One region of the Kitasatospora sp. NPDC088548 genome, then DNA from elsewhere that is predicted to be linked to it. Evidence: riboswitches for the same ligand, from Rfam matches in the RefSeq annotation. Region 1 holds a riboswitch; the other holds the start of a gene.

Evidence for each region. Region 1 has a riboswitch for magnesium ahead of ACIP82_RS32720 (magnesium and cobalt transport protein CorA). Riboswitches for the same ligand answer to the same signal wherever they lie in the genome.
Region 2: it holds a riboswitch for magnesium, as region 1 does, so the genes downstream of both, ACIP82_RS04080 (NRAMP family divalent metal transporter) here and ACIP82_RS32720 (magnesium and cobalt transport protein CorA) in region 1, are expected to answer to the same signal.

Annotation. Positions count from the first base shown of each region.
Region 1 is NZ_JBIVMI010000034.1:17,990-23,280, reverse strand. It holds gene ACIP82_RS32730 (helix-turn-helix transcriptional regulator) at 1-323, opposite strand, end outside; gene ACIP82_RS32725 (hypothetical protein) at 432-806, shown strand; gene ACIP82_RS32720 (magnesium and cobalt transport protein CorA) at 1,568-2,737, opposite strand; M-box (ykoK) riboswitch at 3,109-3,279, opposite strand; gene ACIP82_RS32715 (RimK family alpha-L-glutamate ligase) at 3,382-4,314, opposite strand; gene ACIP82_RS32710 (response regulator) at 4,542-5,291, opposite strand, start outside.
Region 2 is NZ_JBIVMI010000002.1:222,499-227,789, reverse strand. It holds gene ACIP82_RS04090 (ABC transporter ATP-binding protein) at 1-240, opposite strand, end outside; gene asnB (asparagine synthase (glutamine-hydrolyzing)) at 484-2,316, shown strand; M-box (ykoK) riboswitch at 2,479-2,652, shown strand; gene ACIP82_RS04080 (NRAMP family divalent metal transporter) at 3,004-4,647, shown strand; gene ACIP82_RS04075 (YoaK family protein) at 4,815-5,291, shown strand, end outside.

The sequences.
Region 1 (5,291 bases):
CCCTTCGTCACCCGGTTCAGTGTCTCGGCCCGCACGCCGCTGCGGCGGATCTTGGGGAAGGTGGCGACGTCATCGGACCAGATCTCCAGGCGGACGGCGTCCTGGAAGCTGTCGAGGCTGAGGTCGTCGCTCAGCACGGAGTTCACCAGCCCGGTCGCCGGGTCGGCGGTGTGCCAGCAGACCGCGTCGAACTCCATGACTCCGCGCAGCAGTTCGTCCGCCCTGCGGAACACCTCGGGGGCCGTCAGCCCGGCCCCAGCCAGCTCCCGCAGCCCCTCGATCGCCTGTTGCGCCGCCGCCCCACGAACCCCACGTGATCCCATGGCCGGAAGCTAACACGCAGACCAGTCAGCGGTCATGCGCCGATCGTAGGGGGTCGACTCCGACTCATGGCGGGGTCCCGGCCACTCCGTACGGCTACGCTGCCCGCCATGAGAACCGAACTGACCAGGGACAGCGTGGCGATGGGCGACGACGTGTCGGCTCCGCACGCCGAGCGGCGCGAGTTCCCGGACGGCATCGGTGTGCGGGACGCCGTCGTCTCGGTGCTCGCGGACGGCTACCTCGCGACCGTCCAGGGCGGCCGGGCGACCTGGATCGTGGTGGCCGCCGACCGGACCCGCCTCGCGGTGGTCGCCCAGCAGTGGGCCGCTCCCCGGCTGCTGCCCGCCGCCGGCCAGGGCCCGCTCGCCCGGTTCACCGACCGGGACGGCGTGGTGCGGCTGCACTTCGACTACCGGCAACAGGCGGACCCGGAGGCCGAGTTCGAGCGACTGTCCGCCACCGGGGCGCGCGCGGACGGTTAGGCCCCGCCGCCGACACGGACGACTGAGCCCCCGGTCGGTGCACACCGCCCCGGCGCGCGCGGCCGGGCACCCGCCGGTCCCGGACCGCTCCACGTCAGCGGAGTGCCGCCGCGTGGTCCGGCCGCAGGGGCCGCCCGGTCAGTCCTCCTGGGTGGCCGTCAGGCCCCACCGGATGGCCTGGGAGGACCAGCACCGCGCCCAACGCCCCGGCCGCACCGACCAGCGCCCGCTTCGCCGTCTGCTTCATCGCGATACCCCCTGACGATCCGTCCGGACCGGCCGCACGTGGAACCGCGCGGCCGTCCGTCGCCGTTCTTCGGCACCCGAACGACCCTACGGCGGCCCACTGACAAGTGCGGCGGACCAGCCCACTACCGGTACTCCCGCAGCCGCGGCCGGACGCCGATCGCCAGGCCGGTGCCGAGGGTGACCGCCTCCTTCAGCCGCCCGGCCGGGGTGCGGGACGAAGGTACGAGAAGGCGTCCGCCCCCTGCCCCGCGGCGACGGGGCAGGGGGCGGCGCGGGCCGTGCCGTCCGGCGGGGAGGCGCGGTTCAGCGCACGGCGATGACGGCCGCGGCAGCGACGACCGGCGGCCGCGGATGCGGCGGGCGGTCGTGGTGGCGTGCCGGGCGGTTCATGCCCTTCATCCAAGCCGCCGGCGCGGGCGGGGGGCAAGCCCCGCCGGCCCGCCCTGACGGAACCCTGACGCCCTGTCCGAACGTCGTGCCGCTCACGGCGGTTCACGGGCGAGCCGCGGCACTCAGAGCCAGTTGCGGCGCTTGAACACCAGGTAGAGGCCGGTGCAGACGAGCGCCATCAGCCCGATCGCGAACGGGTACCCGAACGCCCACTTGAGCTCCGGCATGAGCTCGAAGTTCATGCCGTAGACGGTGCCGATCAGGGTCGGCGCGAAGAGGATCGCCGCCCAGGAGGAGATCTTCTTGATCTCGTCGTTCTGCACGTGCCCGGCCTCGGCGAGCTGCTTCATCTCCTCGTTCTGCCGCTGCGAGACCAGGGTCGCGTTGACGGTCAGGATGTTCTGCAGCATCTGCCGGAAGCCGTCCACCCGCTCGGCGGCGTACGTGGCGTGGTCGGCCACGTCCCGCAGGTAGCGCTGGAGCTCGTCGTCGGTGCCGTACTTGCCGAAGCCCGCCTCCAGGCTCTTCATGATCTCCAGCAGCGGACGGGTGGCCCGCTGGAACTCGATCACCTCGCGGGAGAGTTCGTAGATGCGGCGGGACACCTGCGGGTCACCGCCGAACACCTCGGTCTCGATCTCGTCGATGTCGTGCTGCAACCCGGCGATCACCGGCGCGTACCCGTCGACGACCGCGTCCAGCACCGCGTACAGCACCGCCTCGGGGCCGAGCGCGAGCAGCTCCGGGTCGGCCTCCAGGCGGCTGCGCACCGCGGAGAGGTCCGGGGCCTGCGAGTGGCGCACGGTGAGGACGAAGTCGGGGCCGACGAAGAGGTGGATCTCGCCGAAGTCGACCTCCTCCACGTCGTCCAGGTAGCGGGCGGCGCGCAGCACGACGAAGAGCGTGTCGCCGTAGCGCTCCAGCTTCGGCCGCTGGTGGGCGACGATCGCGTCCTCGACCGCCAGCTCGTGCAGGTTGAACCGCTCGGCGGCCTCCAGCAGCTGCGCCTCGGCGGGCCGGAACAGGCCGATCCAGGCCATCGTGCCGGGCTTGCCGGGCAGCTGGCGGTAGATGTCAGCCAGGCTGGCGGGTTCCTCGACCCGGTGCCCGCCCCGGTAGACGGCCGCGTCCACGACGGAGCGCTCCAGCGTGACGGGCTCCGCGGGCTGGTCGGGCCTCGGGTCCATCGAGTGCTCGGGCGCCGGCTGCGCGTCGCCGCCGCGCGGCGTGGTGACGGAACGGGAGAACGGACGCTTGCTCGCGCGCACGGCGCGCACACGCCAGTCGGACATGGCGGGGTACCTCCACGGGTCGGTGTCCGCCGCTGCCGAGGCCGGGGGCCGCGGGGTCGGGCGGGGCGGGGGCGGGAGGCGCCCGGCCGTCCTCCACCGCGCACGGCGCCCGGACCACGCGGCCGGAGCCGCCGCTGTCAGCGGCGGGCGGTACGGCGGCGGGGTGCGGGAGCGGTACGGGAGGAGAAGTGCCGGGTGCCAGGAGAAGAGGGGGACGTCCTGGGGCGGGGCCGACTTCGGCCCGGACTACTGCTCTCCACAGGTCTCACCTCCTCGCCGTCGGGGCGCCCGTACTCGGGTCGCCGTTACCGGGGCCATCAGGGAGATCCACACCACGCGCCGCGGGCACACCTGGCCGCGGGACGGGCGGGGCACCCCTGATCTCGTCAGAGCTTTGGCACGCCACGGCGTAGCACCCGGGGGTGCAGCCACTTGGGATCACCCCTTAGGCCGGGGAGACCTGTCCTGAACCTGGGCGTCTCTCGACGTCGTGGGGTCAGTGGCCTGTGTCCGTGGCGACGCCTCACCGAACGAGGTGCCTTCACAACTGTGCCAAGTCTAGTACCCGCGCGACCGCGCCCTTGACCAGGGCCTCCGCCGAGGCCTCCACCGGGGCCCCGACGGGCCCGGGCCGCCGCTTCGGCTCAGCCCAGTGCGAGGTGGGCGGCGGTGTACGGCAGGGCGACCGTCTCCAGGCCCCCGACGCTGCCGAACACCGGGTGGACGTTGACCTCGAAGACGACGCCGCCGTTCTCCGCGCCGAGGTCGACACCGCCGAGCGGCAGGCCCAGGGACTTGGTCGCGGAGACGGCCAACTCGGCCAGACCCGCAGGCAGTTCGCCGTCCTCCAGCAGCTTCGAGACGGCGCCCTGGATCTCGTTGCAGGGCGCGTCCGGATCCGGCTGGACGTGCTCGACCGCGCGGACGACGCGCCCGCCGAGCACCACCACCCGGTACTGGTGGCGCCGGCCGTCGGCGTTGAAGTTCCCGGCGTCGCGGGCGATCAGCCAGTCGGCGCCCGAGGCCACGTAGTGGTCCGCGGCGGCGGTGAGCTGGTCGCGGGTGGTGACGTGGAAGACATCGTTGCCGCCCATTCCGACGGTCGGCCGGGCCCAGACGTCGCCGCCGAGGCGGTCGAAGGCATCGACGGCGGCCTCGGGGGTCGGCCGGGAGAGCGCGATGGTGGGCATGTGCGCGATGCCGTCCCGGCTGAAGCGCTCGACGGTCCGGTCCTTCTCGGTGGCCGCCCGCCAGCCGTCCGTGTCGGTGCCGAGCGAACGGGCGCCGTACGCGCGGAGCCGCTGCTGGCAGGCCTCGAAGGCGCGCCGCTTGTGCGGCGGTATCTCGTAGACCAGCACGGTGTCCGCCGTCACGGCGAGGCCCTCGGCCGGCACCTCCAGGCGGAGCCCGCCGTCGGCGGCCGGGCCGATCCGGCCGGTGCCGCCGCGCATGAAGTGCCGCGCGTCGAGCAGGACGGGCGCCCGGCCGGTGAGCATCCGCGCGGCGGTGGCCAGAGTCTCCCGGCTTCCCTCGGTCGAGCTGTGATCCGTCATCAGAACGAGCTCGCTTCGCGGCATGCCGCCATGGAACAGGCCCCGCCCGGCCCGGGCAAGAGCGTGTTCCAGGCCTGGCCCCGCCTCCGGTGGCCGGAATCCTCTTCGTTCCCGGTCGGACCGGGGCCGGGTCGGTGCCCGCGTCCGGGCCCTGGCCGAGACCGCTCGGCTGCTCGATGCCCGTGGTGGCGGCATCGACATGCTTCACATCAGCGACCTCTTCCTCGCCCGCGGCCCCTGAGCGAGGCGAGTCAACCGAGACTGTGGCTTTCCAGTTCGGTGAGAATCTCGAAGAGCTGACTCTTCGCGCGAAGGAATTCGTCACTCATTGCACTCACGCTGAATTCCCCAAGGGTTTCCGCGCGGGCTTGTGCTTCGATCTCCGCTGCCATATCGGCCAGCACGTCAGCCCCCAGGGCCCTGGCGCTGGACTTCAGCGTGTGAGCGGCCCGCCGCACCTCGTCGTTCTGCTGACTGCCCGACATGGCGGATATCAGTTTCGGCGCATCTTCCACAAACAGCTCGGCCAGTTCAGCAACCGAGGAAGCCCCGCCCAGGTCGTCACAGAGACGCTCCAGAACCTCTCGGCTGACCGAAGTGTCGGAGTGCTCCGGCTGCGGGGTGGTGTCCTGCTCGCCGCCGGGTGCGGACACACGGCTCAGCGCTTCAGCCAACTGGTCACTCTTTATCGGTTTCGCTATGTAGTCGTCCATGCCCGCGGCAAGGCAGATTTCGCGGTCGCCCTGCATCGCGTTCGCCGTCATCGCGATTATGTAAGGACGGCGGCCGGCCTCAAGCATTTGATTGATCTTCCGCGACGCCTCGAGGCCGTCCATGACGGGCATCTGCACGTCCATCAGCACGACGTCGTAGCAATCATTGAGGACGGCATCGACGGCCTGACTGCCGTCGTCGACTATCTCGGCGGTGTGGCCGAGTTTCCGCAACATCAGCGTAGCGATCTGCTGATTCACCGCATTGTCCTCGGCCAGCAGGATTTT
Region 2 (5,291 bases), on a different contig from region 1:
GGAGCCCTCGACGAGCACCTGGCCGGCGCTCGGGGCGTCCAGGCCGCCCGCCAGGGTCAGCAGGGTGGACTTGCCGGACCCGGAAGGGCCCATCACGGCGACGAACTCTCCGGCGTGCACGGTGAGTTCGACCCCGCGCAGCGCGTGCACTTCGGACGCGCCCTGCCCGTGGACCCGGGTGACGTTCTGCAGACGCAGGACGGCCTGGCCGGCGGTCCTGATCGGATCGGTGCGGGACACACTTTCCCCCTCATTGAGCTGTTCAGCTGCATATGCAGGTGAACTATATATGCAGGGCGACGACCGCTCGTGCCGTCGGGGTGGCAGAAAATGTGTCCGATTCCGCTGGAACCGCAGGTGACCACCGCCCGACTGGTGGACCGGGCACCGCCGGGCGACGGCCCGTCCGACCCACCAGCCCCGCCTGTCCCACCCGCTCCACCTGCTCCGTCCGACTCTGTCCGCCACAAGGAGTGCACGCGCATGTGCGGAATCACCGGCTGGGTGTCCTTTCATCAGGACGTCCGCCACAGCGCCCCCGTCATCGAGGCGATGACCGCGACCATGGCCCTGCGCGGGCCCGACGCCGGCGGGATCTGGCTCGGTGCCCACGCCGCGCTCGGTCACCGCCGCCTCGCCGTCATCGACATCGACGGCGGCGCCCAGCCCATGGCCGACCGCCAGGAAAACCCGGGCGTGGTGCTGACCTACAGCGGCGAGGTCTACAACCACCACCAGCTCCGCGCCGAACTCCGCGCCAGGGGACACCGGTTCGAGACCCGCAGTGACACCGAGGTGGTGCTGCGCGCCTACCAGGAGTGGGGCGACGCCCTGGTCGACCGGCTGGAGGGCATGTACGCCTTCGCGATCTGGGACGAGCGCGCCGAGCGGCTGCTGCTGGTCCGCGACCGGCTCGGCGTCAAGCCGCTGTTCTGGACCGCCGTCGGCGGCGGACTCGCCTTCGGCTCCGAGCCCAAGGCCCTGTTCGCCCACCCCGAGGTCACCCCCGCCGTCGACGCGGACGGCCTGCGCGAGGCCTACAGCCTGCTGTTCAACACCGGGCCCACGGTCTGGGCCGGCGTCCGCGAGGTGCACCCCGGCGGCCTGCTCGTACTCGACCGGGACGGCATCCGCGAGCGCCGCTACTGGGAGCTCCAGGCCCGCCCGCACGCCGACGACCTGGACACCACCGTCGAGCGGGTGCGCTCGCTGGTCAACCGCGCCGCCCGCGCCCAGCTGGAGGCGGACGTCCCGCTCTGCAGCCTGCTCTCCGGCGGCCTCGACTCCACCGTCGTCACCGCGCTCGTCGCCGACGAACTCCGGCTGTCCGAAGGCCCGCAGGCCAAGCTGCGCTCCTACGCCGTCGACTACAGCGACCAGGCCGAGCAGTTCACCGGCGACGTGCTGCGCACCGGCCACGACACCCCGTACGCCGCCGAGGCCGGCGCCTTCATCGGCAGCGACCACTCCACCGTGGTCCTCGACCCGCGCACCCTGCTCGACATCGAGAACCGCCGGGCCGTGGTCGTCTCCCGTGACTCGCCGATCGGCGTCGGCGACATGGACACCTCGCTCTACCTGCTGTTCGGCGAGATCCGCAAGCACTCCACCGTCGCCCTCTCCGGCGAGGCCGCGGACGAGGTGTTCGGCGGCTACCCGTGGTTCCACAACCCCAAGGCACTCGCCGCGCAGACCTTCCCGTGGCTGCTGGTCACCGGCGACGAGGCCGCCATGCCGATCAACCCCGACCTCGCCGCCCACCTGCGGATCGGCGAGTTCCGCGACGACACCTACCGCACCTCGCTGGCCGCCGTCCCGCACCTGGACGGCGAGAGCGCCGCCGAGCACCGCCAGCGCGAGATGCAGCACCTCTCGCTGACCCGCTGGCTGCGCCAGCTGCTGCACCGCAAGGACCGCCTCTCGATGGCCCAGGGGCTGGAGGTCCGCGTCCCCTACTGCGACCACCGGCTGGTCGAGTACGCCTTCAACGCCCCCTGGTCGATGAAGAGTTACGACGGCCGGGAGAAGAGCCTGCTGCGCGCCACCGGTCAGGGCCTGGCCCCCGACTCGGTGCTGTGGCGGCCCAAGAACCACTACCCGGCGACCCACCACGCCGACTACAACAGCGGCCTTCAGCGGCTCGCCCGGGAGGCACTCGACGCGCCGCACGTCCGCGACATCGCCGACGAGACCGTCATCAAGGCCAGCCTCGACACCCCGGCCGACCAGTTGGAGTGGGGCCACCGGCTGCGGCTGGAGCGGGTGGTGGACCTCGCGCTCTGGCTCGACCACCACCGCCCCGCGCTCGCCCTCTGAGGCCTGCCGCCCGCGCCGCCCGCTCCCGCCCCGGACACCCCCGGGCCGGGAGCGGGCCCCGTTCCACCCGCTTTCGCCCAGGTCCCGGTCAAGATTCTACAAAGCTGTAGAGACCCGTTCGGCGGAGGGGCTATGCTTCTCAAGGTTTGACAGAAGACGAAGAAGGCACCTCGTTCGGTGAGGCGTCCTCACGGACACAGGCCACTGACCCGACGACGTCGAGAGACGCCCAGGTTCAGGACAGATCCTCCCGACTTAAGGGTTGATCCCAAGTGGCTTCCCCGCCAAGGGGATTACGCCGTGAAGTGCCAAAGCTCTGACGAGTAGGGGTGTGCCGGCCCGGCGGGTCGGCCCGCTCCTTGCCGTGTCGATCCGGCGCACCCGTGGTGCGTCGCCGGCCGGGAGGAGGCGAGAGACATGGACAGTAGTAGTCCGGGCCACAGTCGCCCCGGCCCCCGCCTGCTTTCGCTCACCCCCGGCACGCGGTAACAACCTCCCCCGCGCGTACTCCTGACGCACCGTCATGCCCCGCCGCCCCCGGCCCGGCCGTGACGCGCGTCCGGCGTGCCGCCATGCCCGCCCGGCCCTTTGCCGCCGCGGGCCGCGGTGCCGTGCGCCCGCAGGGGGGATCGCTGCTGCGCGCCCCCGACCGGCCCCCTCGCAGAGAAGGGGTCAGGGAGGCACGTCATGACGAACGTGATGCTCGACCCCGAGGTTCCCACGCCGCGTGCGGCCGTACTGGACGACGCCCACCTGGGCGACATCAAGGGTGCCCTCGGCACCATCCGCCTCGACGACGACACCCCGCGCCACGGGCTCTCCGCCCGGCTCAGGACGCTGCTCGCGGTCATTGGTCCCGGCCTGATCGTGATGGTCGGCGACAACGACGCCGGCGCCTTCGCCACCTACGGTCAGGCCGGCCAGAACTACGGCACCCACCTGCTGTGGACGCTGCTGCTGCTCGTCCCCGTCCTCTACGTGAACCAGGAGATGGTGCTCCGCCTGGGCGCCGTCACCGGGGTGGGCCACGCCCGGCTGATCCTGGAACGGTTCGGCAGGTTCTGGGGCGCCTTCTCGGTGATCGACCTGCTGCTGCTGAACGCGCTGACGCTGGTCACCGAGTTCATCGGCATCACGCTCGCGGCCGGCTACCTCGGACTGCCCAAGGCCCTGGCCGTCGTGCTGGCCGCCGCGGTCATCATCGCCTCCGCGTTCACCGGCTCGTTCCGGCGCTTCGAGCGGATCGCCATCGCCCTGTGCGCAGGCTCGCTGCTGCTGGTACCGGTCTACTTCCTGATCCACCCGTCGGCGACGCGGATGGCCCGTGACTTCGTCGTGCCGAACCTGCCGGGCGGCGCCGGGCAGTTGTCCACCGTGATGTTGCTGATCATCGGCATCGTCGGGACCACGGTGGCCCCCTGGCAGCTGTTCTTCCAGCAGTCGTACGTCATCGACAAGCGGATCACCCCGCGCTTCATGGCCTACGAGAAGGTCGACCTGTGGATCGGCATCGTCGTCGTGGTCGTCGGCGCCGCCGCGATGACGGGCTTCACCGCCGCGGCCTTCGCGGGCACCGACGGCTTCGGGCAGTTCACCGACGCGGCGGGCATCGCGCACGGCCTGGCCGCGAAGGCGGGCGAACTCGCCGGGGTGCTCTTCGCGATCGCGCTGCTGGACGCCTCGATCATCGGGGCCTTCGCGGTCTCGCTCTCCACCGCGTACGCGGTCGGCGACGTGCTCGGCGTGAAGCACTCGCTGCACCGGGGCGTGGGCGGGGCCAAGGGCTTCTACGCCGTCTACGCGGGCCTGGTGACGGTGGCCGCCACCATCGTGCTGATCCCCGGCTCCCCGCTCGGTCTGCTCACCGAGGGCGTCCAGACCCTGGCCGGCGTGCTGCTGCCGTCCGCCTCGGTCTTCCTGCTGCTGCTCTGCAACGACAAGGACGTCCTCGGCCCCTGGGTCAACGGGCCCCGGACCAACGCCTTCACGGCGGCGGTGGTCGGCGTCCTGGTCACCCTCTCGGTGGTCCTGACCGCGGCCGTGCTCTTCCCGGACATCAGCGCCGACACCATCCTCACCGTCATGGCGGTCTGCGGCGTCCTCGGGGTGTCGGCCGCCGGGTACTCCTTCGTCCGCCGGCGCACCGGCACCGAGAAGGACCGCATCGACCGCACCGGGCGGGAGAACTGGCGGATGCCGCCGCTGGAGACCCTCGCCCGGCCCACGGTCTCCACCGCCTACAGGATCGGCATGGGCGCGCTGCGCGGCTACCTGCTGGTCGCGATGGTCCTGGTCGTCGTCAAGATCGTCCAGGTCGCGCTCAACCACTGAGCCGCCGAGCCTCCGGACTCGCCCCGACCGACCTGCGGGCCCGCCCGGTGCTCGCCTGACCGGGATCCCGGGCCGACGGGCGTAGAACGGAGTACCCGCGATCATCGAAGCGCACCACTGGAGGACACAGGGTGAAGACCGACCGCCGCCACGGCCCGCTGGTACCGATGCTGCTGGTGCTCACCGTCGTCACCGGGCTGGTGGACGCGGTCAGTTACCTCGAACTCGGCCATGTCTTCGTCGCCAACATGACCGGGAACGTGGTCTTCCTCGGCTTCGCCCTGGCCGGCGCGGCCGGGCTCTCCGCCACCGCCTCGCTGGCCGCCCTGGCGGCCTTCCTGGTGGGCGCGTTCGCCGGTGGCCGGCTCTGCGAGCGGCTGCCCGGTCACCGGGGAAGGCTGCTCGTCGCCTCGGCCGTGATCCAGGCGGTCCTGCTGGCGGGCAGCACCGCCCTGGCGGCCGTGGCCGGCCACACCACCGACGCGGCCCGGTACGGCCTGATCGGCCTGCTCGGCTTCGCGATGGGCCTGCAGAACGCCGTCGTGCGCTTCCTCAAGGTCCCCGACCTCACCACCACCGTGCTGACCATGACCCTGACCGGCCTGGCCGCCGACCGCGTGGGCGCCCGCCGCCTCGCCTCGGCC